Regions from separate parts of the Clostridium sp. 29_15 genome, predicted to be linked through region 2. Evidence: predicted binding sites of a transcription regulator. Region 2 holds the regulator's gene; the other holds the start of a gene.

Region 1 (16,268 bases), on a different contig from region 2:
GAAGATTTTATGGCTAAGTATGGAGAACAAAGAATATTTCTAGCTACAACTCATGGAGGAAAATTCTATAATGAAGAAAGTTATAAGCCAGGAGATTTTATTATGTTCGGAAAAGAATCAAGTGGGGTTCCAGAAGAAGTGCATAATGCGCATAAAGGTATACGAATACCAATGATAAAGACTAGTACAAGAAGCTTAAATTTATCCAATACAGTGTGTACAATAGCTTATGAAGCATTAAGACAAATGGATTTTCCAAATATGAAATAAGAAATGGGGGTACTGTTCATGGAAAAAATTAAAATTATAACAGATAGTACTTTAGATTTACCGGCAGAACTTATAAGAGAAAAAGACATTGAAGTGTTACCGTTATTAATAAACTTTGGAGAAGAAAGTTATTTAGATGGTATAGAAATTACCACGAAGGAAATGATTGATAAAATTGATGCTACAGGCGTTTTACCTACAACAGCTCAAGTAACTCCTAATAGATTTGAAGAAAGTTTTAAAAAGTATTTAGATGAAGGGTATAAAATAGTAGCCTTAACATTATCTTCAGACATGAGTGGAACATATCAATCAGCATGTATAGCAAAAGATATGTTAGAAAGTGATGATATTATTGTAATTGATTCTAGAAATGTTACATCAGGATTAGGATTATTAGTATTAAAAGCTTGTGAACTTAGAGATAAAGGTTTAGGAATAAAAGAAATTGAAGAGGGAATTATTAAAGCAATACCTAAGGTTAAGTGTTCATTAAATTTTGAGTCATTAGAAAACCTTGTAAGAGGTGGAAGACTATCAAAAACTGCAGGAACAATAGGTAGTGTGTTAGGCTTAAGACTAATTTTAGAAATAAAAGATGGTAAAATGTCTGTTAAAGATAAGGTTAGAGGAAGTAAAAAGGCTTTAAAGAAATTAGTATCAGATTTTGAAAGTGCTGATGTTGATTTTGACTCGCCAATAGTATTATTAGAACTTTTAAATGAAGATGTATACCAAGGGTTAAAGATATACTTCCAAGAAAAAAATATAAATTATATAGATGCTAAAGTAGGGTGTACAGTAGGTATTCACTCTGGAATTAAGCCTTGTGGAATATTTTTCTTTGAAAAATAAAAAAAAGCCATGAGGCTTTTTTTATACTGTTAGAAAATACATTACATATATCTAGAATAACCGTGGCAAAATATAGAGGGTAAATGGGGATTAGCCTTCTAATAAAAGAAACAAGAAGTTAGATAATAAAAAAATATATAAAATTTTACTATAAAGGGTTTAAAAATTCTAAATTCTGTTTTATAATAATATATGCGGGACACAAAAAGTTATAAGTGGGACGCTTTAAGACCAAAAGGAGGGCTAAAAGTGCAGGAAATATTATCAGTTCAGAAAAAGATAGTTCCTGAATTGGTTGATATCTTAGAAAAAAGATACAATATTTTAAAGACTATATATTTCAACCAGCCAATTGGTAGAAGGGTTTTAGCATCAGAACTTTCATTAGGTGAAAGAATTGTGCGTACTGAGATTAACTTTTTAAAAGAGCAGGATTTAATTGAGATAAATACTCTGGGAATGACTGTTACTGAAGAGGGTATCAGAGTAGTAGAACAATTAAACGATTTTATGCATGAGATAAAAGGATTAAACGACGTTGAGGAATTTATTAAAACATCTTTAGGATTAAAAGATGTAATAATTGTTCCGGGAGACGTGGAAAGTAATCCGTATGTATTAAAAGAATTAGGAAAAGCTGCTTCTAATTATGTAAAAGATATTATTAAAGATGATAGTATAATAGCTATTACAGGTGGAAGTACAGTTAAGGAATTAGTTGAAGCTTTCCCTAAAATAAATTATGTCTCCAATGTTCTTGTTTTGCCTGCAAGAGGAGGAATGGGAAGAAAAGTTGAAAGCCAAGCTAATACTTTGGCAGCTGCCTTAGCACAAAAAGTTAATGGGAGTTATAAATTGCTTCATATTCCGGAAAATGTTAGTTTAGAAGTCTTAGATGGGCTTTTAAAAGAAAAGCAAATCAAAGATGTCATAGATTGCATTCATAAAGCAGATATACTTATATATGGTATAGGAAATGCTATTCATATGGCAGGGAAAAGAGGAGCATCTGAAGAATTTATTGAAGAGCTTAAAAAAAATGGCGCAGTAGGCGAAGCGTATGGATGTTATTTTGATAAAAATTCAAAAGTTGTATCTGAAAATACTACCATTGGTATAAAAATAAATGATGCAAAAAAAATTAATACACATATTGCTGTAGCAGCTGGAAAAAATAAAGTAGAAGCTATAATAGCAGCTGAAATGAATGATAGTAATGCAGTTCTAGTAACTGATGAAGCAGCAGCAAATAAGATAGTGGAACTGATGAAAGCTCAAAATTAATGTTGTTTTAAAATTTTTATTTTAAATATATTATATTTATTATTTAGGAGGTAATTGTAATGGTAAGAGTTGCAATTAATGGTTTTGGACGTATAGGACGTCTAGCATTTAGACAAATGTTTGGAGCAGAAGGGTATGAAATAGTTGCTATCAACGATTTAACAAGCCCATCAATGTTAGCTCATTTATTAAAATATGATTCAGCACAAGGTAGATACGCTTTAGGAGATACAGTTGTTGCTGGAGAAAACTCAATCACTGTAGATGGAAAAGAAATAAGAATCTACGCTGAAGCAGATGCTTCAAAATTACCATGGGGAGAAATTGGTGTTGACGTAGTATTAGAATGTACTGGATTCTACGTATCAAAAGCTAAATCTCAAGCTCATATCGAAGCAGGTGCTAAGAAAGTTGTTATATCAGCTCCAGCTGGAAATGACCTTCCAACAGTTGTATTCAACGTAAACCAAGATATATTAACTGCTGAAGATAACATAATCTCAGCTGCATCTTGTACTACAAACTGCTTAGCTCCAATGGCTAAAGCTTTAAATGACTTTGCACCAATTCAATCTGGTATAATGTCAACAATTCACGCTTACACTGGAGACCAAATGATCTTAGATGGTCCTCAAAGAAAAGGTGATTTAAGAAGAGCTAGAGCTGGTGCTGTTAACATAGTACCTAACTCAACTGGAGCTGCTAAAGCTATCGGATTAGTTATTCCAGAATTAAACGGAAAATTAATCGGATCTGCTCAAAGAGTACCAGTTCCAACTGGATCAACTACTATATTAGTTGCTGTTGTTAAAGGTGAAAATGTAACAGTAGAAGGAATCAATGCTGCTATGAAAGCTGCTTCAAATGAATCATTTGGTTACACTGAAGAAGAATTAGTTTCTTCAGATATCATCGGAATCAAATACGGTTCATTATTTGATGCAACTCAAACTATGGTATCTGAAATCGGAGAAGGATTATACCAAGTACAAGTTGTTTCATGGTATGACAACGAAAACTCATACACTAGCCAAATGGTTAGAACTATTAAATACTTCGCTGAATTAGCTTAATTTTAATAGATAATTATATATGGATTTAGATGCTTATAAAAGCACTCTTATAAGATCCTAAACAGGGTCCGGTCTCTAAGGCATACTTATAAGACCGGGCCTATTTTAAAATTATAGATAAAACTATAAAAATTTATGAGGTGAAAAGAATGAGCTTTAATAAAAAGACAATTGAAGATGTTCAAGTTAAAGGTAAAAGAGTTTTAGTAAGATGTGACTTTAACGTACCATTAAAAGATGGAGTTATAACTGATGAAAATAGATTAGTAGGAGCTCTTCCAACAATCAAATACTTAATTGAAAATGGAGCTAAAGTTATACTTTGCTCACACTTAGGAAAAGATGCATCTAAGAGCTTAGCACCAGTTGCTGTAAGATTAAGCGAAATGTTAGGTAAAGAAGTTGTTTTCGCTAGAGACGAAGAAGTTGTTGGAGAAAACGCTAGAAAAGCTGTTGCTGATATGAAAGACGGAGATGTTGTATTATTAGAAAACACTAGATGCAGAAAAGAAGAAACTAAGAACGGAGAAGAATTATCTAAGGAATTAGCTTCTTTATGTGACATTTATGTTAACGATGCATTTGGAACAGCTCACAGAGCTCACTCATCAACTGTAGGAGTAACTAACTACGTTGATACAGCTGTATGTGGATACTTAATCCAAAAAGAATTAAAGTTCTTAGGAGAAGCTGTAAACAATCCAGTTAGACCATTCGTAGCTATATTAGGTGGATCTAAAGTTTCTGATAAGATTGCTGTTATCAACAACCTTTTAGAAAAAGTTGATACAATAATCATTGGTGGAGGAATGGCTTATACATTCTTAAAAGCTCAAGGATATGAAATAGGAACTTCTTTATGTGAAGATGATAGATTAGATTATGCTAAAGAAATGATAGCTAAAGCTGAAGCTAATGGAGTTAGATTCTTATTACCAGTAGATCATAGAATAGCATCTGAATTTAAAGATGTTGAAGCTACTGTAACAGAAGATCAAAACATACCAGCTGGATTCATGGGATTAGATATTGGACCTAAGACAGAAGCTTTATATGCTGATGCAGTAAAAGATGCTAAGACAGTTATATGGAACGGACCAATGGGAGTATTCGAATTTGAAAACTACAATAAAGGAACAATTGCAGTTGCTAAAGCTATGGCAGATGCAGATGCTACAACAGTTATCGGTGGAGGAGACTCAGCTGCTGCTGTTAACATCTTAGGATTTGGAGATAAGATGACTCACATTTCTACAGGTGGTGGAGCTTCACTTGAATTCTTAGAAGGTAAAACTTTACCAGGAATCGCTGCTTTAAATGATAAATAATTATTTAAATTAATAATTAATAATTGATAATTTATATATGAGGTGAAAATAATGAGAAAAGCAATCATCGCTGGAAACTGGAAAATGCACTATACTCCAGAAGAAGCTGTTAAATTAGTAAATGAATTAAAACCATTAGTAAAGGATGCTACTTGTGATGTAGTAGTTTGTCCTACTTTTGTATGCTTAGATGCAGTATTAAAAGCTGTTGAAGGGTCAAACATTAAAGTTGCTGCACAAAATATGCACTTTGAAGAAAAAGGAGCTTTCACAGGGGAAATAGCTCCAGGAATGCTTGAAGCTATGGGAGTTAGCTATGTTGTTTTAGGACACAGTGAAAGAAGAGAATACTTTAACGAAACTGATGAAGCCTTAAACAAAAAAGTTAAAGCTGCATTTGCTCATAACTTAACTCCAATCCTTTGCTGTGGAGAAACTTTAGAAGAAAGAGAAAATGGAACAACTAACGAAGTTGTTGGAGCTCAAATAAAAGCTGATTTAGAAGGTTTAGCACCAGAATTAGCAGAAAAGGTTGTTGTAGCTTACGAACCAATCTGGGCTATAGGAACAGGTAAAACTGCTACTGATGAACAAGCTAACGAAACAATTATGGCTATCAGAAATATTTTAGCTGAAATGTTTGGAAAAGAAGTTGCTGACAAGATAAGAATCCAATACGGTGGATCAGTTAAGCCAGGAACAATCAAAGCTCAAATGGCTATGTCTGACATAGATGGTGCTTTAGTTGGTGGAGCTAGCTTAGTTGCTGCTGATTTTGCACAAATAGTTAACTACTAATTATAAAGTTAAGGAAGCCTTAGGGCTTCCTTTTGTATATTAGTGTAAATTAAGAAAAAGATAAAAATTATTAATTCATAGATAAACATTTACAAAAATAGTTATTTTATTGTTATACACATATAATTATAGTATAATAATTATGAATTAAATTAAAGATAATAAATATAGATAAATTTATTATCTTTAATTTATTTAAAGCATTAATTGATGAACTTTACAATAATTTGTTTTATTGTATAAAAAATGATTTACGATATTTGGAGGGAATTATGGCTAAGAAACCAGTAATGTTAATGATATTAGACGGATTTGGAATAGCTCCAAAAGGCGATGGAAATGCTGTTGAAGCAGCAAAAAAAGAAAATTTTGATAAATTAGTTGCTAAATATCCACATAGTGAATTACAAGCAAGTGGAATGGCAGTTGGTTTACCTGATGGACAAATGGGCAACTCAGAAGTTGGACACTTAAATATAGGTGCAGGAAGAATTATATACCAAGAATTAACTAGAATTACTAAAGAAATTCAAGATGGTGGATTCTTTAAAAATGAATCACTTTTATATGCAATGAGTAATGCTAAAAAGAATAATGCAGCTTTACACTTAATGGGATTATTATCTGATGGTGGAGTTCACTCTCACATCGATCATTTAAAAGGTTTATTAAGATTAGCTAAAGAACAAGAAGTTCAAAATGTATATGTTCATTGTTTCATGGATGGTAGAGATGTTGCTCCAGGTTCAGGAATTGAATTTGTTAAAGATTTAGAAAGCTATATGGCTGAAATAGGTGTAGGACAAATAGCTACTTTATCTGGAAGATACTATGCTATGGATAGAGATAATAGATGGGAAAGAGTTGAACTTGCATATAATGCTATGGTTCTAGGAAAAGGTGAAAAAGCAACTAGCGCTGTGGAAGCTTTAGAAGCATCTTACCATGACAATAAATCAGATGAGTTTGTATTACCATGTGTAGTAAACGAAAATGGTAAAATTAAGAATGGAGATTCAGTAGTATTCTTCAACTTTAGACCAGATAGAGCTAGAGAAATAACTAGAGCTATTAATGATAAGGTATTTGATGGGTTTAAGAGAGAAACTTTAAATTTAGTATTTGTTACTATGACTCAATATGATAAGACATTAGAAGGTGTTGAAGTTGCTTATAGCCCACAAACAATTACTAATACTTTAGGGGAATATGTTGCAAGCAAGGGATTAAATCAATTAAGAATTGCTGAAACTGAAAAATATGCTCACGTAACATTCTTCTTCAACGGTGGTGTTGAAAAAGAAAATGAAGGTGAAGATAGAGCGTTAATTGCTTCTCCAAAGGTTGCTACTTATGATTTAAAACCTGAAATGAGTGCACCAGAAGTTACTGAAGAATTAATAGCAAGATTAGATTCAGGGAAATATGATATGGTTATCTTAAACTTTGCAAATCCAGATATGGTTGGACACACAGGAGTTTTAGAAGCTGCTAAAAAAGCTATTGAAGCAGTGGATGTATGTTTAGGAAAAGTTGTAGATAAAGTATTAGAATTAGATGGTACTGTATTTATAACAGCTGACCATGGTAATGCTGAAGTTATGATTGATTATTCAAATGGTAAGCCATTTACAGCGCATACTACTGATCCAGTACCATTTATATGGGTTTCAAATCATACTGAAGGTAAAACTTTAAAGAATGGTAAATTAGCTGATATAGCTCCAACTATGTTAAATGTAATGGGATTAGAAGCTCCAGTTGAAATGACAGGAGAAAATTTAATAATTTCTAAATAACAATAATAAAAGAGTAAGATATTTTAATAAACACCTTACTCTTTTATATTTCGACAAACTTTGATAATCAAAATATTTGACAATAGAACTAAAATTGATATAATAATATTAAAGAAACAATCTAATGTTTTAGGAGGGTATTATGACTATTAAGATAGTAACAGATTCATCTTGTGATTTAGGTATTGATTTTGTAAAAAAAAATAACATAGAGTTTGTTCCATTATTATTAAATTTAGATGGTGAAAATATAGAAGATGATTTAGGCAAGAGTTTAGGATATAGAGAATTTTATGATAAATTAAGGGAAGGTAGTATGCCTAGTACTTCACAAATAAATATTTATACTTTTGAAGAAAAGTTTAGAGAGTTATTAAATGAAGGATATGAAATATTATATGTAGGTTTATCTTCTGCTTTAAGTGGAACTTTTAATAGTGCAAATATGGCTAGAAATAATATATTAGAAGAAAATCCTAATGCGAAAATATCTGTAGTTGATAGTTTATCAGTAAGTATGGGTGTTGGAATGTTAGTAAAAAAATCTTGCGATATGATAGAGGAAGGTAAGGATTTAGAATATATTACAACATGGATTGAAGAAAATAAAAATAAAGTCATTCATTCTATATTAGTAGATGATTTAAAACATTTAAAAAGAGGGGGAAGAATATCGGCATCTACAGCAGCGGTAGGATCGTTATTAAATATAAAACCTATACTTAAAATAGATAATAATGGAGCTGTTGAAGCTACAGAGAAAATAAAAGGAAAAAAGAAAGCACTAAAATATTTAGCTACAGTTGTTAAAGAAAAAGCTGTAAATATCGAAAGTGAAACATTATATATAATGCATGGTGATGCGTTAGAAGAAGCTCAAGTATTAAAAGATATAATTTTACAGGAATTAAATTTTAAAGAAATAAAAATACAATATATAGGAACTGTTATAGGAAGTCATGGAGGACCAGGAACTATTGCAACTATATTTTGGGGTAATGAAAGATAAGTGAATTTAAATATTAATTTAGCAAAATTAATTATGTTTTTGTTAAATTAATATTTTTTTTATAAATAAAAATAGTTACTCACCGATAATAAGAAGAGAAGTTACTTAATTTATAGGAGAGTTTAAATGAAAAAGAAGACAATAAGTTTAAGATTTATTATTACTTTTATAATAGTTATGTTAGTTGCTATAATTTTATTTACATCAACATTACTTAATTATATAACAGTAAAGAAAAGTGTATCTAAAGAAGTTGAGGATAAGGCCAAGCTTACATCTAAGCAATATTCAGATGAGGTAAAGGAGTGGTTAAATGAAGAAATAGGAGTATTAGAGGAAATGTCTAGAACTATTTCTGTTGTGAATAATTTTGAAAATTCTTTTATAAAAAATTATTTAAAAAAACAAGGAGATGAAAAAGGTTTAACATTTTATATGTCTTTAGTTAATGGTACATATATTGGGAGTGATGATTGGATACCTGATTCTGATTATAATACATTAGAAACAGAATGGTATAAAAGTGCATTTGACAAAAAAGATACAGTAATAGGAAATCCATATGTAGACTCTGCAACAGGAAATATTATAATAACTATTTCAGTACCTATAAAAAATTCAGAAAATACAGAAGAAATACTTGGAGTATTGGCTAGTGATATAAATATATATAATTTACAAGAAATAATAAGTAAAAAGTCTATGGGAGAAAAGGACTATTCATTTATAGTGGATAAAAATGGAATAATAATTACACATAAAAATGAAGAATTTATGACAGGTAAAAAAGAATTATCATCTATAAATTCAGGAAGTTTAATGAATTTTGTAAATGATATAAAAAAGAATGATTCAGGTATTGTGAAATCTGTAGATTACGATAATGTTAAAAAATATTTTGCTTATAATACTATAGAAGGAATGGATTGGATATATGTTATTGCTATTCCAGAAAGCCAACATTTAAATAGTATTAATATTCTTTTAAAAACTTCAATAAGTATTTTTGTAGTTTCAGTAATAATAACTATAATTATTGGATATTTTGGCTTGACTTTAATAGTTAATCCTATAAAAAGATTGCAAAAAGAAGCAGCACTACTGTCAGAAGGTAATTTTAGTGGAGTTATTAAAAATACTTCAAGAAGTGAAATAGGAGATTTAATTAATAGTTTTAATACTATTAATGAGAAGCAAAGTATATTTATAAATAATCTTAAAGAGATAGTTAAAGAAACTAATGAAAAGAATAGTGAATGTAAAATTGAAATGGATAAGATATCAGAATCAGCAGGTGAAATAAAGAGTGGTATTGAAAATATAACTGAAGGAATTAATGAACAAGCTAAAGATATGATTAATATGGTTGATGAATTAAATAACCTAGCTGATGGAATTGTTAATATTGAAGGTATGTCTAAAGAATTATTAAATATGAGTGATTTAGTTAAAAGTAAAAATTCTGAATCTATTGAGCTTATTAATAATATCAAGGAAAATATACTGGCTAATTTAAATAGTGCAGAAAATTTAAATGAAGGGATTGTAAACTTATCAGAAAAATTTAATTCAATAAATAATATTACAAATACAATAAGGGGAATTGCTGAACAGACAAATCTTTTAGCATTAAATGCAGCAATAGAAGCAGCAAGAGCTGGAGAACAAGGCAAAGGGTTTTCTGTTGTAGCAGATCAAGTAAGAGAACTTGCTAATCAATCATCGGAATCAGTGAATGAAATACAAGAAATAATAAAAGAAATATCATTATTAGTATCTAATGTTAGAGGAGAGGTAACAGAAACTTTAACAATTGCTAAAAATTCAGATGAACAAATTAATAAAACTATGGGTGAATATGAGCAAATTGTAAAAACTTCTGAAAATCTTATATCTGAAATATATAAAGTAGGTAATGAAATTAAAAAGGTAAATGAAAACCAAAAAGAAGTCATGACTAATGTTGATAATACTGCACAAATAACAGAAGAGCAATCAGCATATATAGAAGAAATTAATGCTATAATACAAAATCAAACAGAATCTATTGAAGAAGTTAAAAATGTAGTTTATGAAATAAATGAGATAAGTAATATCATTGATGAAAATGTATCTAAGTATAAAACTAGAGAATAAAAAGTAAATATAAATAGTAGATAGGAATAGTATAATGTAAGTAAGTATTTCGTTTTAGGTAGGTATAATGGTTAGGACATATGCATACTCAGCTAATTTTGATAAAGAATTAGAAAAACTTTTTAGAGAAGCAAAATTTTTAGGGGAAGGTCATAATGGAATAGTTTATGAACTTCCTGAAAATAAAGCTGTTAAGATATTTACTAATAAAGATATATGCAGGGAAGAAGCTAAAATATTATATAAAGTAAAAAGGTCTAAATATTTTCCAAGAATTTTTAGGTGTGATAGATATTATATACTTAGAGAAAAGGTTAAAGGAAAGAGACTTGATCACTATATTAAGGAAAATGGAATGTCTAAAAAACTTGTGATGAATTTATATAAACTTATCAATGAAATGAAAAGATTAAAGTTTTCTAAGTTAGATGCAAGGTGTAGAGATATATATGTTGATGAAAATGAAAATTTAAAAGTAATAGACCCAAAGCAATGTTATACAAGAAAAGTTTCATTTCCAAGGCATTTAATGAAGGGGTTAAAAGGAATAGATTATTTAGATATATTTTTAAAGTATATGCGAGAAATTGATTATGAAAGTGCAAAGAAGTGGGAAATGAAATTTGAAGAGTACTGCAATGAAGAAGAATAAAGAGATGGACTGTTTGTTAAAAGAACAGTCCATTTTTCATGCTGATAAATTTATGAATATTATTTTATATTTATGAAAAAAATAATGAAGTAGTTTAAAGTGATTATTATTTTTTACATAAAGGAGGAAATATTCATGAAAAATTATGTTGAAATAGTAGATGTAGTTGCTAGGCAGGTATTAGATTCAAGGTGTTTTCCAACTGTAGAAGTAGAAGTTTATCTTGAAGACGGAACTATGGGCAGAGCGGCAGTTCCTTCAGGAGCATCTACAGGTATTTATGAAGCAGTAGAATTAAGAGATGGGAACAAAGACTACTTCATGGGAAAAGGTGTTTTAAAGGCAGTAGAAAATGTTAATGATACTATTAGCGAAGAATTAATAGGATGTAACGTATTTGATCAAACTTATATTGATAAAATATTAATAGAACTTGATGGAACTAGCAATAAGGGGAAATTAGGAGCTAATGCTATCCTGGGAGTTTCCTTAGCAGTGGCACATGCAGCAGCAAATTATTTAGGAATACCACTATATCAATATGTAGGAGGAGTTAATGCTAAAGTTCTTCCAGTACCTATGATGAATATAATAAATGGTGGTTCACATGCAGATAATTCTGTAGATTTACAAGAGTTTATGATAATGCCAGTAGGATTTGATTCATTTGATAAGGCAGTTCAAGCTTGTGGAGAGATTTATCATTCTTTAAAGAAAACATTAAATGATAAAGGATATTCAACAGGTGTAGGAGATGAAGGCGGTTTTGCACCTAACTTAAAATCAAATGCAGAAGCAATTGATGTTATTTTAGAAGCTATTACTAAAGCAGGATATGAACCAGGAAAGGAAATCTTTATTGCTATAGATGCAGCTTCATCTGAATATTATAAAGATGGTAAATATGTATTAGAAAATGAAGGCAAGACTTTAAGTGCCACTGAAATGGTAGATTTCTTTGAAGAGTGGGTTAATAAATATCCAATAATTTCAATTGAAGATGGTATGGCAGAAGAAGATTGGGAAGGTTGGAAGTTACTAACTGAGAGATTAGGCGATAGAGTTCAATTAGTAGGCGATGATTTATTTGTTACTAATACAGATAGATTAAGTGATGGAATATATAGAGGAGTTGCTAATTCAATACTTATTAAATTAAATCAAATAGGAACTCTTACAGAAACATTAAATGCTATAGAAATGGCAAATAGAGCTGGTTATACAGCAGTTATTTCTCATAGAAGTGGTGAAACTGAAGATACAACTATAGCAGACCTTGTTGTGGCAGTAAATGCTGGACAAATAAAGACTGGTGCCCCTGCTAGATCTGAAAGAGTAGCAAAATATAATCAATTAATAAGAATAGAAGAAGAATTGGATGATGTTGCTGAATATAGAGGTAAAAAGGCATTTTTTAATTTGAAGTAATTTAAAAAGGCATTTCAATTTTAAGAAATGCCTTTTAAGTTATGAAAAGTAAAGAAAATAAATGACAGAATATGTAGCTTGCTTGTAATTTATAACTTATTATGGTATGATTAAACCACATAATTAAGAGGAATTACATATGGGAGGTGCACCATGTTAACTAAAATTTTATTTGCAATTGAAATTGTAGTAGGATTAATTGTTGTAGTATCAATATTAATGCAAAAAAGTAAAGCTGATGCTTTAAGCGGACTTATTCAAGGAAGTAAAAATGAAACTTTCTTTGCTAAAAATAAAGGAAGAACAAAAGAAGCATTATTAGCAAAGGTTACAATGATTTCAATGTTATTATTTGCTATTAATACAATAGCTTTAAACGTAGTTAAATAGATTATACATAGATCGCTATAAAGTATAGTGGTCTATTTTATTGTTAATAATTAAAGTAGGATAAAATATATTAAAGAATATAAGTTTATATGAATAAAATATAGATATAAAAATGGAGGAATAAATTTATATGGGAATAAAAGAAACATTGTTAAGCTTCATGAGAGAAGAAGCTTACAGGCCAATGGATATTCAAGAGCTTGTAGCTGTTTTTGATATAAGCAAGAATGAATATACAGATTTTAAATGGACTTTAAAGATAATGGAAAAGGAAGGACTTATCGTAAGAACTAAGAAGGATAAATTTGCAGTTCCAGAGAGAATGGGATTAATAACAGGAAAATTACAGGTACACAAAAAGGGATTTGGGTTCTTAATTCCTGAAAATGAAGGTGAAAATGATGTATTTATACCAAGTTCATGTATGAATGGTGCCATGAATGGTGATAGAATATTAGTTCAAATTACGAGAGATGATTTAAATGGCAAGAAAAGAGAAGGAGAAGTTGCTGAAATACTAGAAAGAGCAAATACAAAAGTTATTGGAGTTTACGAGGAAAGTAGAAACTTTGGATTTGTAGTACCAGAAGATACAAGACTTACACAAGATATATTTGTTTCTAAAAAAGATAGCAATGGAGCAAAACATGGAGATGTGGTAATAGTCAAAGTTGTTAAATGGGCAGATAAGAGAAGAAGTCCAGAGGGAGTAATAACTGAAGTATTAGGTAAAAAGGGTGAAAAGGGTCTTGATATATTAACAATAATCAAAAAGCACGGACTTCCAGAAGAATTCCCAGAAAAGGTTTTAAAATATGCTGAAGGAATATCAGAAGAAATAGATCCAGCTGAAATTGCTAGAAGAAGAGATATAAGAGATTTAAGAATGGTCACTATTGATGGAGAGGATGCCAAGGATTTAGATGATGCTGTATCTATCGAAAGATTGGCTAATGGCAATTATAGATTAGGGGTGCATATTGCTGATGTTTCACATTATGTTAGAGAAAAAAATCCACTAGATAAAGAAGCTTTAAAAAGAGCAACTTCTGTATACTTAATAGATAGAGTTATTCCAATGCTTCCTAAAAAATTATCAAATGGTATATGTTCATTAAATCCAAATGTAGATAGACTTACATTAAGTTGTTTTATGGAAATAGACCATAAGGGTAAAGTTCTAGCTCATGAAATTGATGAAACAGTAATTAAAACAAACGAAAGAATGACTTATACTGATGTAACTAAAATATTAGAAGGCAAAGCTGATGAAGAGCTATTAAATAAATATGATTATTTAATAGAAGACTTTAAGACTATGGAAGAGTTGTGCTTAATTTTAAGAGAAAAGAGAAGAAAAAGAGGAGCAATTGACTTTGATTTTGAGGAATCAAAGATAGTGCTTAATGAGCTTGGACGTCCAATTGATATAAAACCATATGAAAGAGCAATAGCTAATAGAATAATAGAAGAGTTTATGCTTGTATGTAATGAAACTATTGCTGAAAATATGTATTGGCAGAATTTACCGTTCGTTTATAGAGTACATGAAGAGCCAGATGATGAAAAGCTTCAAAGATTTAGAGATTTTATTTATAACTTAGGATATACAATTAAATCTTCACAAGAGATACATCCAAGAGCTCTCCAAGAAATCTTAGAAAAGGTTCAAGGTAAACCAGAAGAAACAGTGGTAAGTACACTTTTACTTAGAAGTATGATGCAAGCTAGATATTCACCAGAATGTGCAGGACACTTTGGTTTAGCAGCACAATACTATTGTCATTTTACTTCTCCTATAAGAAGATATCCTGATTTACAAATTCATAGAATAATTAAGGAAAATCTAAATGGTAAGATAAATGATAAAAGAAGAGAAAGACTTGCAGTTATTGTAGATGAAGCAGCAAAACAATCATCTGAAATGGAAAGGTTAGCAGAAGATGCTGAAAGAGAAGTTGATGATTTAAAGAAAGCTGAATATATGATGGATAGAATTGGAGAAGAATATGATGGAATAATTTCATCTGTAACTTCATTTGGTATTTTTGTGGAATTATCAAACACCATTGAAGGATTAGTTCATATTACAGATTTAGATGATGATTATTATGTATATGATGAAGCACATTTAATGCTTATTGGTGAAAGAACTAAGAATATCTATAGATTAGGTGATGCGGTAAAAGTAAGATGTAGCAGAGTAGATATTGATAACAGAGAAATATTCTTTGATATAGTTAAGAATGAAGGAGAAAAAGAAGAAATAGTTCCAAGTAAAAGAACGGCTTCAATAATTGCTGAAATCAAGAAAGAGTTTGGACCAAAAGAAGAAGGTCAAAAAGAGGAAGATGAAGGTATGTAAATAATTATATAGAAGTTATTTGCAGTTAAACGCTACGCTAATTAAACTACAAGTTAATAAGCACTGCGTTAATTTTAGTTTCAAATGTTTATTATTTTGTTATAATAAAAGAAAAAGTACGTAATAAATAAAGTGGGTGGAAAAAGTGGCAAGGGTTAAAAACAAAAACAATTTAGCTGAAAATAGAAAGGCTCGTCATGACTATTTTGTAGAGGAGACTATAGAAGCAGGGATAGCTTTAGTTGGAACTGAAGTAAAATCTATTAGAGCTGGTAAATGCAATTTAAAGGATTGTTATGCAGATGTAAGAAATTGTGAAGTTTTTATTTACAACATGCATATTAGTCCTTACGAACAAGGAAATATATTTAATGTTGATCCATTAAGAGAAAGAAAGTTACTTTTGCATAAAGAGCAGATAGCTAGATTCAATGGATTAATAGCAAGAGAAGGATATACGCTAATTCCTTTATCTGTATACTTAAAAGAGGGAAAAGTTAAGGTGGCTTTAGGATTATGTAGAGGTAAAAAGAATTATGATAAGAGAGATTCTATGTTAGAAAAAGCCCATAAGAGAGATATGGAAAGAGCACTTAAAGAGAGAAATAGATAATTATAAAAACAGATGTATTAGAAAAATTTTAGGTACATCTGTTTTTTTTATCATAAAATCACCAAAAATGAAGCTAGGTATATTATAAAATATAGGACTAGCTAAGATACTTATTTCACTTTACGAGAATAGGGGGTGTGTCATATATCCCATAATAAATATAAAAAAGACAAAAATGCTGGAAGAAATGAAACTGGTTATTCTGAAGAAACAATTAATAAATATAATAATTATACATTACAAGATTTGCAAGATATAGAATTATTGC
Region 2 (16,268 bases):
CTAAGGAAATTGGTATAATGTCAAAAGGTGATATAGCTATTGAAGGACTTGAAATTGATAAATTAAATGATGAACAGTTAAAAGATAAAGTGAAAAATATAGCTGTTTATGCCAGAGTTTCTCCGGAACATAAAATTAGAATTGTTAGAGCTTGGCAGGCACTAGGAGAAATTGTAGCAATGACAGGTGATGGAGTTAATGATGCTCCTGCACTAAAGCAAGCAGATATAGGAGTGGCAATGGGCATAACAGGAACAGAAGTATCCAAGGATGCAGCCTCTGTAATACTAACAGATGATAATTTTTCAACCATAGTTAAGGCAGTTGAAAATGGTAGAAATATATATAACAATATCAAAAATTCTATAAAGTTTTTATTATCAGGAAATCTTTCAGCCATAATAGCTGTTCTATATTCAGCTATAATTAATTTGCCTATGCCTTTTGCAGCAGTACACCTATTATTTATAAATTTATTAACTGATAGTATGCCAGCTATAGCTATTGGAATGGAAAAAAGTAATGGTAATTTATTAAGGGAGAAACCAAGAGGTAGAAATGAAAGTATTTTAAATAAAGAATTATTAAAAATAGTAGCATTTGAAGGTATTATAATATCTATTTTTACTATAATATCTTTTTATGGTGGAAACCCTCATTTAAATCCTAAAGCGGCATCTACCATGGCATTTTCAACATTATGTCTTGCAAGATTATTTCATGGATTCAATTGCAGAGGAAATAAATCTATTTTTAAATTAGGAATTACTACAAATATATATACTATATTTGCATTTTGCATAGGAGTGCTTTTATTAAGTATAGTTTTGTTTATGCCACCTTTAAAGCAGGTTTTTAATGTTGTGTCATTAAGGGGTAATCAGTATTTGTTATTAATATTTTGTGCAATTATGCCTACAGTAATTATACAATTGTTAAAAATAATAGTTTTGTATAAAAAAGTTCAAAATAAGTAATAAGGAAGCCCAGAAGTTTATGGGCTTCCTTATTAATATATAATAATTTTTTAATCATTATTTTAAAAGGGAATACTAGTAGTAACAATTTTTTTAAAAAATATATAAAATTGTTGACAATAGAAGGTAACAAGCATAATATATAAATATAAACATATGAACAATTATTCATATGAAAAAGAGGTGCAGTTATGGAAAATAATGAAAGAAAAATTGAAAATTGTAATGGAAATATAATTCATGAAGATATTGTAGTAAGAGTTAAGGATAAATTACCAGCAGAAGAAACACTATATGATTTGGCAGAACTTTTTAAAGTTTTTGGAGATACAACAAGGATTAAGATAATATGTGCACTATTTGAATCAGAAATGTGTGTATGTGATTTATCTTGTCTTTTAAATATGACTCAATCAGCTATTTCTCATCAACTTAGAGTTTTAAAGTCAGCTAGATTAGTTAAGTTTAGAAGAGAAGGAAAAGTGGTTTATTATTCATTAGACGATGAGCATATAAAACACATATATGATGCAGGATTAAATCATATAAGCGAATAAAAGGGAGGATGGTTATGGAAAACAAAGAAGAATTGCAATTGACTTTAGAAGGATTAAATTGTGCTAATTGTGCAAGGAAGATTGAAGAAAAAGTTGGCAAGATGGAAGGAGTAAAAGAAAGTAATTTAAATTTTACAACTACAACATTAAATGTAAAGCTAGAAAGAAAAGTTAAGGAAGAGCATGCCATAAATGAAATTAAAAAGATAGTTGAAGCATTAGAACCTCATGTTAAAGTAGAAAAAAAGGTCTCTGGAAAAACAAATGTACAAAGGGCAAAATTTGAAGTAAAACCAACCCTTATAATTGGTACAATATTATATTTAATTGCTGTAATTGGTGATTTCCAAGGAACCTTAGGATTAATATTATTTGGAGCTAGTTATTTATTAATAGGTGGAGAAGTTGTTCTTACAGCAATTAAGAATATAGCCAAAGGACAGGTATTTGATGAAAACTTTTTAATGACTGTGGCAACTATAGGAGCATTTACTATCAATCAATATCCAGAAGCTGTAGCAGTAATGTTATTTTATGAAATAGGAGAAACTATTCAAGGGTATGCTGTTAATAAATCTAGAAGTTCTATATCATCACTTATGGATATAAGAGCTGACTATGCAAATCTTATTATAAATGGAAAAGAAAAAAAAGTATCACCTGAAACAGTGAAGGTTGAAGATGTGATTTTAGTTAAACCAGGAGAAAAAATTCCTTTAGATGGCATTGTTGTTGAAGGAGAAAGTTTTGTTGATACTTCTGCACTTACAGGAGAGTCAGTTCCTAGAAAAATTGCAGTTAATGATGAAATATTATCAGGTGGAATAAATACCAATGGTGTATTAAAGGTTAAAGTAACTAAAAAATTTGGTGAATCTACAGTTTCAAGAATATTAGAAATGGTAGAAAATGCAGCAAATAAAAAAGCCAATACAGAAAAATTTATAACTAAATTTGCAAAAGTATATACACCTATAGTTGTAGCTTTAGCAATATTAATAGCTGTAGTACCATCAATATTTATAAAGGATGCTTTATTTTCAACCTGGCTTTATAGAGCATTGGTATTTCTTGTTGTTTCTTGTCCATGTGCTTTAGTTGTTTCAGTACCTTTATGCTTCTTTGCAGGTATAGGTGGAGCTTCAAAAAAAGGTGTACTAGTTAAAGGTAGTAACTATTTAGAACTATTAAAAGATTTAGAAACTGTTGTATTTGATAAGACTGGTACTTTAACAGAAGGAGTATTTAGTGTTACAGAAATAAATACTAATGGCATTGATAAAGAAAAACTTATTGAAGTAGCAGCTATGGCTGAAAGTTTTTCTAATCATCCAATAGCTATTTCTATCATAAAAGAATATGGTAAAGAAATAGATAAGGAAGTTATAAAAGAGTATAAAGAAATATCAGGACACGGAATAAAAGCTGTAATAAATAATGAAGAAGTGCTTGTAGGGAATTCAAAGTTAATGAATGAATTTAATATTTTATATAATGAAGTGGATTCAATAGGAACAGTAGTATATTGTGCTATAAATGGAGAATTTAAAGGTAGTATAGTGATTTCAGATAAGATTAAGGAGAATGCAGTTGAAGCTTTAATAAATCTAAAGAAAGCTGGAGTTAAAAAGACAGTAATGCTTACAGGTGATAATAAAAAGACGGCATACAAGGTTGGAGAAAAGATTAATATTGATGAAGTTCATTCAGAGTTACTACCATTAGATAAAGTAAGGGAAGTAGAAGAACTTCTGAAAAGATCTAATAAGAATGGTAAACTTGCTTTTGTAGGTGATGGAGTAAATGATGCACCTGTACTTGCAAGAGCAGATATAGGTATTGCCATGGGAGGGATTGGATCAGATGCAGCTATTGAAGCAGCAGATATAGTATTAATGAAAGATGATATAAATGCTTTAGTAGATGCAATAAATGTGTCAAAGAAAACTAATAAAATATTATGGCAAAATATAGTTTTTGCACTGGGAATAAAGATATTAGTTATGGTACTTGGAACATTTGGCATAGCTAATATGTGGACAGCAGTATTTGCAGATGTAGGAGTAACCATAATTGCCATAATTAACTCTACTAGATGCTTTCGATAAATATTGACAAAAATCATCAACTTAACTATAATAAAGAAAGTCGAGAACATTTTAGGCATAGGGATGCATACAAAATTATTTTGTATCTTTATATAGAGCCGTTTGTTTAGGCATTTGGCTTTATATTTAGCTAGGGAGACTTATGTATAACGGATCTGCTACGTTATACATAAGTCTTTATTTTTATAATATATATTTAAAAAATGCTTAAAATAAGCTTATAGAAATAGTTGAGTTAATTGTTGGTTAAATTTTGAAAATGTATGAGGGAATATAGATTTAGAAAAAAAAGTATGTTATTATATTATCAAAGTATTTAAAGTTATGGGAGATACAGGGTAATAGAAAATATATTTTTAGGATAATTAAATTATCATAATGTTAGGTAAAATATAGGAAAGTGAGAGAATATACTATGGAAAAGAAGAAAAATGTTTCTATGGCAGTAATAAAAAGAATGCCAAAATACTATAGATATTTAGGAGAACTTGTCAAAAATGATGTTGATAGGATATCTTCAAAAGAATTAGGTGAAAAAATAGGTTTTACTGCTTCTCAAATAAGACAGGATTTAAATAACTTCGGAGATTTTGGTCAACAAGGTTATGGATATAATGTAAAAGAGTTGCATAATCAAATAGGAACTATTCTTGGTGTAGGAAAAGAATATAATGCAGTACTTATTGGAGCAGGAAATATAGGGCAGGCAATAGCAAATTATAGTAGGTTTACAGATATAGGTCTTGGAATAACAGCAATTTTTGATGCAAATCCAAAACTAGTAGGTATGAGAATAAGAGATGTTGAAATAAAAGATATAGATGAACTTAAAGAATATTTAGAAGAAAATAATATAGATATGGGAATTCTTTGTGTTCCTAGAATAAATGCACAAAAAGTATGTGATGTTTTGGTAAATGGTGGAGTTAAAGGCATATGGAACTTTGCACCAATAGATCTTCATGTACCAGAAACTGTTAAGGTAGAAAATGTTCATTTATCTGAAAGTTTATTAACTTTAGTTTATCAGATGAATAAATAAGAAATCATAGAAAAGATCAATAGTAATATTGTTCTTTTTTTATGTTAGTGAATGGAAAATAAAGTTGCAAATGTAAAAAAAAGTTATTATAATTAGAGTGTAATTAAGAATTAAATTAAGATTCACTTTATAAAAGGTATAAATTTTTTTGTTGATATTTGTTATATAATTAACAAATAGTATGTGGGATTGATGTATAGGGAGGCAACTATGGAATTTAATAATGTTCTTTTAGAAAAAGAGGGTAATATTGCTATTGTAACAATAAACAGACCTAAAGCTTTAAATGCTTTAAACTCTGAAACTTTAAAAGAGTTAAATGCAGTGATAGAAGATTTAGAAAATGATAAAGAGATTTACTGTGTAATTTTAACTGGTTCAGGAGAAAAATCCTTTGTTGCTGGTGCTGACATTTCAGAAATGAAAGATCTTGATTCAAAAGGTGGAAAGGAGTTTGGGTTACTAGGTAATAAAGTATTTAGAAGACTTGAAAATTTAGATAAACCTGTCATAGCAGCAATTTCAGGATTTGCTTTAGGAGGAGGATGTGAACTTGCAATGGCATGTGATATAAGAATTGCATCTGAAAAAGCTAAGTTTGCGCAACCTGAGGCAGGACTTGGTATAACTCCTGGGTTTGGTGGAACTCAAAGACTTCCAAGACTTGTTGGTGAAGGAAAGGCAAAGGAATTAATCTATACGTGTGTAATGGTAAAAGCTGATGAAGCATTAGCAATAGGATTAGTAAATAAAGTTGTGCCTTTAGATAAATTAATGGATGAAGCAAGAACTATGGCTAAAGCTATATGTTCCAATGCACCAATAGCTGTTAAAACATGTAAGGATGCTATAAATAGAGGTATGCAAGTGGATATAGATAAGGCTATAGAAATAGAGGCAGGGGATTTCGGAAGCTGCTTTGATTCTTTAGATCAAAAAGAAGGAATGAGTGCATTTCTAGAAAGAAGAGAAAAGAATTTCCAAAATAAATAATAATTTGTTTTAAATAAATGTGTTTAAGTATGTATAAGGGCAATTTATGGGAGGTAAAAGTATGAATTTTACATTGACTAAGGAGCAAGAATTAGTTAGGCAAATGGTTAGAGATTTTGCAGTTAATGAAGTTAAACCAATAGCTGCTGAAATAGATGTAACAGAAAGATTTCCAATGGAAAACGTTAAGAAAATGGGAGAGTTAGGAATGATGGGAATTCCTTTCCCTACTGAATTTGGTGGAGCTGGTGGTGATGTATTATCTTATATCCTAGCAGTGGAAGAGCTATCAAAAGTTTGTGCTACTACAGGAGTTATTCTTTCAGCACATACATCACTTTGTGCTTCATTAATAAATGAAAATGGTACTCCTGAACAAAAAGAAAAATATTTAAGAGACTTATGTACAGGAAATAAGATTGGTGCATTTGGACTTACTGAACCAGGAGCAGGTACAGATGCAGCAGGACAACAAACTACAGCAGTATTAGATGGAGATAACTATATATTAAATGGTTCTAAGATATTTATCACTAATGGGGGCGTAGCTGATACATTTATCGTATTTGCCATGACTGATAAATCAAAGGGTACTAAGGGAATATCAGCATTTATTGTTGAAAAAGGCTTCCTAGGATTCTCAATAGGAAAGAAAGAGGACAAGCTTGGTATAAGAGCATCTTCTACTACAGAGCTTATATTTGAAAACTGTGTAGTTCCAAAGGAAAATTTAATTGGTAGAGAAGGAAAAGGTTTTGGTATAGCAATGAAAACTCTTGATGGAGGAAGAATTGGTATAGCTGCTCAAGCATTAGGAATTGCAGAAGGTGCTTTAGAGGAAGCTATTAAATATATGAAGGAAAGAAAACAATTTGGTAGACCTATATCAGCATTTCAAGGATTACAATGGATGGTTGCTGAAATGAGCACAAAAATTGAAGCTGCTAGATTCTTAGTATATAAAGCTGCATGGTTAAAAGAAAATAAACAACCATATTCAGTAGATGCTGCTAGAGCAAAATTATATGCAGCAGAGGTAGCTATGGATGTTACAACTAAGGCTGTTCAATTATTTGGTGGATATGGATATACTAAGGAATATCCAATGGAAAGAATGATGAGAGATGCTAAGATTACTGAAATTTATGAAGGAACTTCTGAAGTTCAAAAGATGGTTATTTCAGGAAGCTTATTAAAGTAATTAAGGGAGGCTTAAAATAATGAATATAGTAGTTTGTTTAAAACAAGTTCCAGATACAACTGTTGTTAAAATAGATCAAAAAACAGGAACATTAATTAGAGAAGGTGTTCCTTCAATAATAAATCCAGAGGATAAGCATGCCTTAGAAGCTGCACTATGCTTAAAAGAAAGTCATGGAGGAAAAATTACAGTAATAAGCATGGGACCTCTTCAAGCAAAGGATGCTTTAAGAGAAGCTTTATGTATGGGTGCAGATGAGGCAATATTAATTACAGATAGAGCTTTTGGTGGAGCTGATACATTAGCTACATCAAGAACAATAGCATCAGCCATAAGAAATTTAGATTATGATGTTATATTTGGAGGTAGACAAGCTATTGATGGTGATACAGCACAAGTTGGTCCTGAAATTGCTGAACATTTAGAAATACCTCAAGTAACATATGTACAAGATGTTAAAGTAGAAAGTGATGGATTATTAGTTAATAGAGCATTAGAAGATGGATATGAAATAATTAAGGTTAAAACTCCAGTACTTTTAACTGCTATAGCTGAATTAAACCATCCTAGATATATGAATGTTGGAAGGATATTTGCCACTAAGGATAAAGAAATAACTGTATTTACAGCAAATGATCTTGATATTGATGCATCACAAATAGGATTAAAGGGATCTCCAACTAAAGTTAAGAAATCTATGACTAAAGAAGCTAAAGGTGCTGGAGAAGTGGTAAAGGAAAGTGCACCAGAAGCAGTTTCATATGTTTTAGGTAAATTAAAGGAAAAGCATTATATCTAGGATTGCTTAAGGGAGGAATTGAAAAATGAATATAGCAGATTATAAAGGTATTTGGGTTTTTGCTGAACAAAGAGAAGGTAAATTACAAAAAGTTTCTTTAGAGTTATTAGGAGAGGGAAAGAGACTTGCAAATGAATTAGGAGTTAAGCTTACAGCAATATTATTAGGAAATAATGTAGAAGGATTAGCATCTACTTTAGGAGAACATGGTGCTGACGAAGTACTTGTGGCTGAAAGTCCAGAATTAGAACATTATACAACTGATGGCTATACAAAAGTAATTTGTGATTTGGCAAATGAAAGAAAGCCAGGAATTATATTTATTGGGGCTACATTTATTGGAAGAGATTTAGGGCCAAGAGTAGCTGCAAGATTATCAACAGGGTTAACTGCTGACTGTACTTCATTAGCAGTAGAAGTTAGTAATGGTGCTTTATTAGCTACTAGACCAGCTTTTGGTGGTAACTTAATGGCTACAATTGCATGCCCAGATCATAGACCTCAAATGGCCACTGTAAGACCAGGGGTTTTTGCTAAATCTACTGAAAAGAATACTGAATTCGTTGTGAAAAATGTTAAAGTTCAAATAGAATCTTCAGATATAAGAACTCAAGTTTTAGAAATAGTTAAAGCTAATAAAGAAATAATTGATATCGGTGAAGCTAAGGTAATAGTTTCAGGGGGAAGAGGAGTAGGTTCTGAAGAAAATTTTGGATTATTAAAACAGTTAGCTGATATTTTAGGTGGTGTTGTGGCTGGATCTAGAGCAGCTGTTGAAAAAGGATGGATAGATGCAGCATATCAAGTTGGACAAACAGGAAAAACTGTTAAACCTATAATATATGTAGCTTGTGGTATTTCAGGAGCTATTCAACATGTTGCTGGTATGCAAGATTCAGATATGATTATAGCAATTAATAAAGATGAAACAGCTCCAATTATGAATGTTGCTGACTATGGAATAGTTGGAGATTTAAATAAAGTAATACCAGAAATGATTACTCAATTAAAAGAAATTCAAGAAGCGTAAAAATTAAAAATGAAGAAAAAACTAGTTTAGAATTTTATCAATAATTTTTCATTATTCATTAAAAGTTATGGAGGGGAATTGAATGGAAAAGATTTTTGTTTTAGGTGCTGGAACTATGGGAGCAGGAATAGTTCAAGCTTTTGCTCAAAAAGGTTATGAAGTTATTGTAAGAGATATAAAAGATGAATTTGTTGAAAGAGGATTAGCTGGAATTAATAAAAACTTAAGTAAATTAGTTGCTAAAGGAAAAATGGATGAAGCTACAAAGGAAGTAGTTCTTTCAAGAATATCAGGAACAACTGATATGAACTTAGCAGCAGATTGTGATTTAGTTGTAGAAGCAGCAATAGAAAATATGGAAATTAAAAAATCTATATTTGCAGAATTAGATGGTATTTGTAAGGAAAGCACAATATTAGCTTCCAATACATCTTCTTTATCAATAACTGAAGTGGCTTCAGCTACTAAGAGACCTGATAAAGTTATTGGAATGCACTTCTTCAATCCAGCTCCAGTAATGAAACTTGTTGAAGTTATTAGAGGAATAGCTACATCAGATGAAACTTTTAATACTGTAAAGGAATTATCAGAAGCTATAGGAAAGAATCCAGTTGAAGTTGCAGAAGCTCCAGGATTTGTTGTTAATAGAATACTTATTCCAATGATTAATGAAGCATCATTTATCCTTCAAGAAGGAATTGCTTCAGCAGAAGATATAGACACAGCTATGAAATATGGTGCAAATCACCCAATGGGGCCTTTAGCACTAGGAGATTTAGTTGGTCTTGATGTATGCTTAGCTATTATGGATGTATTATATAAAGAAACAGGAGATACAAAATATAGAGCAAGTAATATATTAAGAAAATATGTTAGAGCTGGTTGGCTTGGAAGAAAGAGCGGAAGAGGATTCTTTAATTATCAATAATAATTAAGAATTAAAAATTAATGAGGGGTTTCCTTAAGGGGAAATTCCTTTTTATATTTTAAAGAAACTCTATGAGTTTTCTACTTAATTATCAATTAGCAGCATTTTTTATATCTCTATTTTTGATACTTTTATTTTTTTACGTTATAATATAAGAAATAATTATTGTTAATAGATAATTGTATTATTTATAGCTTATAAAAGTTGTTGAGTAATAATCAAGATATTAGTTAAAGATAAAATATAAATAATAGAGCAAAGGATGAGGTGTTTTATGGATTATAGAGAAATAATAGAGTCAAATGATTCAGTGATAATAAAAGGTGTTAAGAATTTTAACATTAAACAAATATTGGAATGTGGACAGTGCTTTAGATGGCAGAGAGTTACTGATACTGATTATATAGTTGTGTCTAATAGGAGAGTAATAGAGATTACTCAAGAAGATGAACAGGTAATAATTCACAATACTAATATGGATGACTTCAAAAATATATGGGAAAATTATTTTGATTTAAATACAGAGTATGGACCATTAAAAGAAGAGTTAAGTAAGGATGACTTATTAAAACAAGCTATAGAATTTGGTTATGGAATAAGATTATTAAACCAAGATCCTTTTGAAATGGTAATCAGTTTTATTATTTCAGCAAGAAACAGTATTCCTTCAATAATGAAGACTATTAAGAAAATTTCAGAAAAGTTTGGTGATAAGATAGAGTATAAAGGTGAAGTGTATCATGCTTTTCCAACACCAGAACAATTAAAGAAAGCAACACTTGAAGATATACAAGAAACAGGAGCATCTTTCAGAAGTAAATACATAATTGATACAATTTATAATATAAATAGGGCTTTAGAAGCAAAGAAATCAGGAAAGTTAACTGATGAATTAAAGATGTATGATTTAGAGTATATAATGTCACTTCCAACAGATGAATGTCATATTGCATTACAAGCTTTTAAAGGAGTAGGTGCTAAGGTGGCAGATTGCATCATGCTTTTCTCTATGGGGAAAAAGTCTGCTTTCCCAGTAGATGTATGGATTAAGAGAGCAATGATTCATTTCTATGTTGCACCAGATGTTTCATTAAATAAGATAAGAGTATTTGGTAGAGAGAAATTTGGTGAACTTTCAGGTTTAGCGCAACAATATTTATTCTATTATGCAAGAGAAAATAGTATTAATGTATAATTGGTAAAAATAGTCAATATATTTAGTGTATTGACTATTTTTTATAGTTTTAAATTACATAATTATGAAAATATATAATAAATTAACAAAATGTAGTATAATATTATGTGGAGTATTGAGAAGGATTTGATAGGGGGAAAAGATATGTTTCAATTTGAAACTCAACTTAAAAAACTTAAGCATGAGGTTCTAACAGCAGTAGCAAAACTTGCTAAAGAAGATAGTGTAACTTTAAATAATATTGAAAAGATTCCATATGAAGTTATTAAAGGGAATAAGCCCACATATAGATGTTGTGTATATAAAGAAAGAGCTATAGTTTTAGAAAGAGCAAAGCTTGCATCAGGATGTTTAGCTGATGGAGATAAGGTTGAGTATAAGCTTGTTGATATAAGGCCAGATGAACAAATAATGTATGTTATTGAGGCAGCCTGCGATAGATGTCCAATTAATAAGTATAATGTAACAGATTCATGTAGAAATTGTATTGCTCATAGATGCAAAGAAGCATGTAATTTTGGTGCAATAAGCATTGTTAATGGAAAGGCATATATTAATCAAGAGCTATGTAGAGAATGTGGAATGTGTAAAAAAGCATGTTCATATGATGCTATATCGGAAGTTATGAGACCATGTAAGAGATCTTGTCCTACTGGAGCTTTGGATATTAATCCTGAAGATAGAAGAGCAATGATAAAAGAAGAAAAATGTGTAAATTGTGGAGCATGTATGACAGCATGTCCTTTTGGTGCTATTTCTGATAAGAGTTTGATAGTACCAGTGGCTAAGAGGTTAGGTAGAGGAAGAAGAATGTATGCCATAGTAGCACCAGCAATTACAGGACAATTTGGAGCAGCAATGAATTATGGTAAGATTAGAAATTCCATTAAAAAGCTTGGTTTTGTGGATATGATAGAAGCTGCTTTAGGAGCTGATGCAGTAACTGTTCATGAAAGCAATGAGTTTATTGAAAGAATGGAAAATGGTGATAAATATATGACTAATTCGTGCTGTCCTGGATTTTTAAGCTTTATTGAAAAGACAGTATCTACTGAAGTAGGAAAGATTTCAGGTACTGTATCACCGATGGTAGCAACAGCTAAATATGTAAAGGCACAAGATCCAGAAGCAAAAATAGTATTTATAGGACCATGTACAGCTAAAAAAGCAGAAGCTATTAGAAATGGTGTTGAAGGTGCTGTTGATTATGTACTTACTTTTGAAGAACTTTTAGCATTATACGCTGCCTTTGCAGTTAATCCATATGAATGTGAGGAAGATGATGTTACTGATGGTTCTGTATTTGGTAGAAACTTTGGTATGTCAGGAGGATTGACAGCAGCTATAGAAAATTACGTTAAAGATAGTGGAGCAACCATTGACTTCAAGCCAGTAAAAGTTTCAGGTTTAGAATGTAAGAAGACAATGACCATGGCCAAAGCAGGTAGACTTTCAGGTAATTTTATAGAAGGTATGATGTGTGAAGGTGGATGTATAAATGGAGCTGGAACAATAGTTACACCTGCTAAAGCTAAGGCAGCCTTTGTTAAGATAAATAATGGATCTCCTATAAAAGCGGTAATAAAAAATGAAAAGTTAGAAAAATTTAAAGACATTAATCTTGAGAGAAAAGTTATAGTAAATAAGTGATTTAGAAAATATAAATCTTATGATAGAAATATACATCAAAAGATTTACTTTAAATGTAAAATATATAAAATTTTAAAAAATGAAGGAATGATAAGAAACATAGAGTAAATAAAATATAAATTTAAATATTAAGTTATATTTAACCATTAAAAGGCAATAATAAAAAAAGTAATATTTGAAAAGTAAGGAAAAAGGATATATTATAAAAATATAGATAGTAGCACTCTGAGATGGTGAGTGCTAACAAAAGTGATAGGAGGTATTTTTAAATGAATATTAGACCATTAGGAGATAGAGTTGTTATAAAGAAACTAGAGGCTGAATCAACTACAAAGAGTGGTATAGTTCTAACAGGTACAGCTAAAGAACAGCCACAAGAAGCTAAAGTTATGGCTGTAGGTCCAGGAGCTGTTGTAGATGGCAAAAGGGTAGAAATGGACGTAAAAGTTGGAGATAAGATTTTATATTCAAAATATGCAGGAACAGATGTAAAAGTTGCTGGAGAAGAATATATAATATTAAGACAAGATGATATATTAGCAATTGTTGAATAAAAAGGAGGATAATTATTATGGCTAAAATGATTGAATTTGGAGAAGAAGCAAGAAGAGCTATGCAATCTGGTGTTGATAAGCTAGCTAATACAGTAAAGGTTACATTAGGACCTAAAGGAAGAAATGTTATATTAGATAAGAAGTTTGGTTCACCATTAATCACAAATGATGGTGTATCTATAGCAAGAGAAATAGAATTAGAAGATCCATATGAAAATATGGGTGCACAATTAGTTAAGGAAGTGGCAACAAAGACTAATGATGTTGCGGGAGACGGTACTACTACTGCTACTCTTTTAGCACAAGCTATAATAAGAGAAGGACTTAAGAATGTTACAGCTGGTGCAAATCCAATACTTATAAGAAGTGGTATAAGAAAAGCTGTGGATGTGGCAGTTGAAGAAATAAAGAATATATCAAAGCCAGTAGCTGGTAAGGAAGATATTGCAAGAGTTGCAGCCATATCAGCAGCTGATGAAGAAATAGGAACTCTTATTTCTGATGCTATGGAAAAAGTAGGAAATGAAGGAGTTATCACTGTAGAAGAATCTAAATCTATGGGAACAGAATTAGATGTAGTAGAAGGTATGCAATTTGATAGAGGATATGTAAGTCCTTATATGGCAACTGATACTGAAAAGATGGAAGCATTACTTGATAACCCATTAATTTTAATAACTGATAAGAAGATTACTAACATACAAGAAATTTTACCAATACTTGAACAAATAGTTCAAAATGGTAGAAAACTTTTAATCATTGCAGAAGATGTTGAAGGTGAAGCAATGGCTACATTAGTAGTTAATAAGTTAAGGGGAACATTTAACTGTGTTGCTGTTAAGGCTCCTGGATTCGGTGATAGAAGAAAAGAAATGCTACAAGATATAGCAGTTTTAACAGGTGGAGAAGTTATATCAGAAGAATTAGGAAGAGATTTAAAGGAAGTAACTTTAGATATGCTTGGTCAAGCTGAAAGTGTAAAAGTTACTAAGGAAAATACTACAATAGTAAATGGAAAAGGTGAAAAATCACTTATTAAAGAAAGAATAAATCAAATAAAGACTCAAATCGAAGAAACATCTTCTGAATTTGATAAAGAAAAGCTTCAAGAAAGATTAGCAAAACTTTCAGGCGGAGTTGCAGTAATCAAAGTTGGAGCTGCTACAGAAACTGAATTAAAAGAAAGAAAGCTAAGAATCGAAGATGCTTTAGCAGCTACAAAAGCAGCTGTGGAAGAAGGAATTGTTCCAGGTGGTGGAACTGCTTATGTAAATGCAATTAATAAAGTAGCAGAATTAACTTCAGAAGTTGATGATACACAAGTAGGTATAAATATAATTGTTAAAGCTCTAGAAGAGCCAATGAGACAAATTGCTATAAATGCAGGACTTGAAGGTTCAGTAATCATTGAAAAAGTTAAATACAGTGAAGCAGGAATTGGATATGATGCATTAAATGATAAATATGTAAATATGCTTCAAGCAGGAATTGTTGATCCAACAAAGGTTACAAGATCAGCACTTCAAAATGCAGCATCAGTAGCATCTACATTCTTAACAACAGAAGCTGCTGTAGTAGATATTCCACAAAAGGAAGCTCCAGCACCAGCTCCAGGAATGGGAATGGATGGAATGTATTAATATAAAAAAACACCAAGCAAGTAAAATTGTTTGGTGTTTTTTTATATTTTCATTAAAGTTTTTATTTTTAATACATTATAAATTATTACTAAAATGTTAATAATTTTAATAATTATTATAAATATAAAGGAAGTGTTATATATTTGGAGATTATATTCATTGCAATTATTGGATTATGTATAGGTAGTTTTTTAAATGTATGTATTTATAGAATTCCACGAGAAGAATCCATTATATTTCCATCATCTCATTGCACCACTTGTAGCTATAAATTGCAGGGCTATGACTTAATTCCTCTTTTAAGTTATTTATTTTTAAAGGGGAGATGCAGAGGATGTGGCAAGAGGATATCTATTAAATATTCTCTTATTGAAATGCTCAATTCATTATTATATGTTCTTATATACTGTAATTATGGAAATTCAATTGATTCATTAAAAGGGTTTTTATTAAGTTCTCTTTTAATAGTTATTGCAGGTATTGATTTAAAAACACACTACATATATAAATCCACTACCATCTTTGGGATAGGAGCCTTTGTCTTTATAGAGATAATAGATTTATTAATTTCATGGCAAATACCCTGGGAAAATTTGTTAGCTGGAGCTTTAGGAGTAATAGTTATTGGAGCAATAGTATTTTTTACTGGAGGTATGGGAGAAGGTGATATTGAGATTGCTTTAATTATAGGATTATTTTTAGGTATTAAAGGGCTTATGCTTGCTTTGTTTATAGCATTTATTTTAGGAGGAATTATAGCTAGCATATTCTTGATATTAAAGTTTAAGGAAAGAAAAGCAGAAATAGCATTTGGTCCATACTTAGCTATAGGAGCAATTATTTCATTATTATATAGTACAGAAATAATTAACTGGTATATATCATTGATGAAAATATAGCATTTTTATTATATAATGAGGGAAGCTTTTACTAGCAACATTAGATTATAGGTATCATCAATGGTGGTAATTATAATAGGGTAAATTATGATATGTCAAAAGTGGAGAAAAATAGATTTGCTAGAGTTGTTTTAATGTTGACAATATAAAGTAAATACTCTATAATTAAAAAAAAAATCGCAAGGCAACAAACATTATGAAAACTTATATATACCCTGAATATGGCAGGGCGTTTCTACCGGAAACCATTAATTTCCGACTATAAGTAAGATTAAATGTCTTTATATCTTATAGAATAAGTTTAAGATTATTAGGCGTATTAACCTTACTTAAAGGTTAATGTGCTTTTTTTTACAATTAAATAGATTATATTAGCAATTATTACATATTTTTATATATTTGGAGGGAATAACAATGGCTCAAATTATTAAAACTGCTTACACATTTGATGATGTGTTATTAGTACCAAACAAATCAGAAATTTTACCTAATGAAGTTAGTTTAAAAACTAAATTAACAAAGAAAATATCATTAAATATACCATTAATGAGTGCAAGTATGGATACTGTTACTGAATCTAAAATGGCTATAGCTATGGCAAGAGAAGGCGGAATTGGTATAATCCATAAGAACATGACTATAGAAGAACAAGCTATAGAAGTAGATAGAGTTAAGAGACAGGAAAATGGCGTAAT

Evidence for each region. Region 2 encodes Rex, which represses fermentation and respiration genes when NADH is low (regulators of the CRP and FNR family bind a similar motif). Its sites were predicted from a motif close to ATTGTTAANNNNTTAACAAT; they were not measured.
Region 1: a site for Rex is predicted at 3,596-3,615, ahead of BHW04_RS02555 (phosphoglycerate kinase). Genes of this name have one in related genera too.

The regions. Positions count from the first base shown of each region.
Region 1 is NZ_MNRT01000018.1:23,356-39,623, forward strand. Features, by position in the region: gene BHW04_RS02535 (tRNA (cytidine(34)-2'-O)-methyltransferase) at 1-270, shown strand, start outside; gene BHW04_RS02540 (DegV family protein) at 289-1,125, shown strand; gene BHW04_RS02545 (sugar-binding transcriptional regulator) at 1,375-2,409, shown strand; gene gap (type I glyceraldehyde-3-phosphate dehydrogenase) at 2,469-3,482, shown strand; gene BHW04_RS02555 (phosphoglycerate kinase) at 3,632-4,810, shown strand; gene tpiA (triose-phosphate isomerase) at 4,862-5,608, shown strand; gene gpmI (2,3-bisphosphoglycerate-independent phosphoglycerate mutase) at 5,881-7,407, shown strand; gene BHW04_RS02570 (DegV family protein) at 7,550-8,416, shown strand; gene BHW04_RS02575 (methyl-accepting chemotaxis protein) at 8,543-10,552, shown strand; gene BHW04_RS02580 (hypothetical protein) at 10,620-11,204, shown strand; gene eno (phosphopyruvate hydratase) at 11,340-12,632, shown strand; gene secG (preprotein translocase subunit SecG) at 12,786-13,022, shown strand; gene rnr (ribonuclease R) at 13,153-15,387, shown strand; gene smpB (SsrA-binding protein SmpB) at 15,533-16,000, shown strand; gene BHW04_RS02605 (hypothetical protein) at 16,136-16,268, shown strand, end outside.
Region 2 is NZ_MNRT01000021.1:94,770-111,037, forward strand. Features, by position in the region: gene BHW04_RS03680 (calcium-translocating P-type ATPase, PMCA-type) at 1-977, shown strand, start outside; gene BHW04_RS03685 (ArsR/SmtB family transcription factor) at 1,169-1,534, shown strand; gene BHW04_RS03690 (heavy metal translocating P-type ATPase) at 1,549-3,642, shown strand; gene BHW04_RS03695 (redox-sensing transcriptional repressor Rex) at 4,058-4,684, shown strand; gene BHW04_RS03700 (short-chain-enoyl-CoA hydratase) at 4,895-5,677, shown strand; gene BHW04_RS03705 (acyl-CoA dehydrogenase) at 5,739-6,878, shown strand; gene BHW04_RS03710 (electron transfer flavoprotein subunit beta/FixA family protein) at 6,898-7,677, shown strand; gene BHW04_RS03715 (electron transfer flavoprotein subunit alpha/FixB family protein) at 7,703-8,707, shown strand; gene BHW04_RS03720 (3-hydroxybutyryl-CoA dehydrogenase) at 8,790-9,635, shown strand; gene BHW04_RS03725 (DNA-3-methyladenine glycosylase family protein) at 9,910-10,830, shown strand; gene BHW04_RS03730 (4Fe-4S dicluster domain-containing protein) at 10,975-12,480, shown strand; gene groES (co-chaperone GroES) at 12,750-13,034, shown strand; gene groL (chaperonin GroEL) at 13,052-14,674, shown strand; gene BHW04_RS03745 (prepilin peptidase) at 14,818-15,573, shown strand; purine riboswitch at 15,758-15,855, shown strand; gene guaB (IMP dehydrogenase) at 15,988-16,268, shown strand, end outside.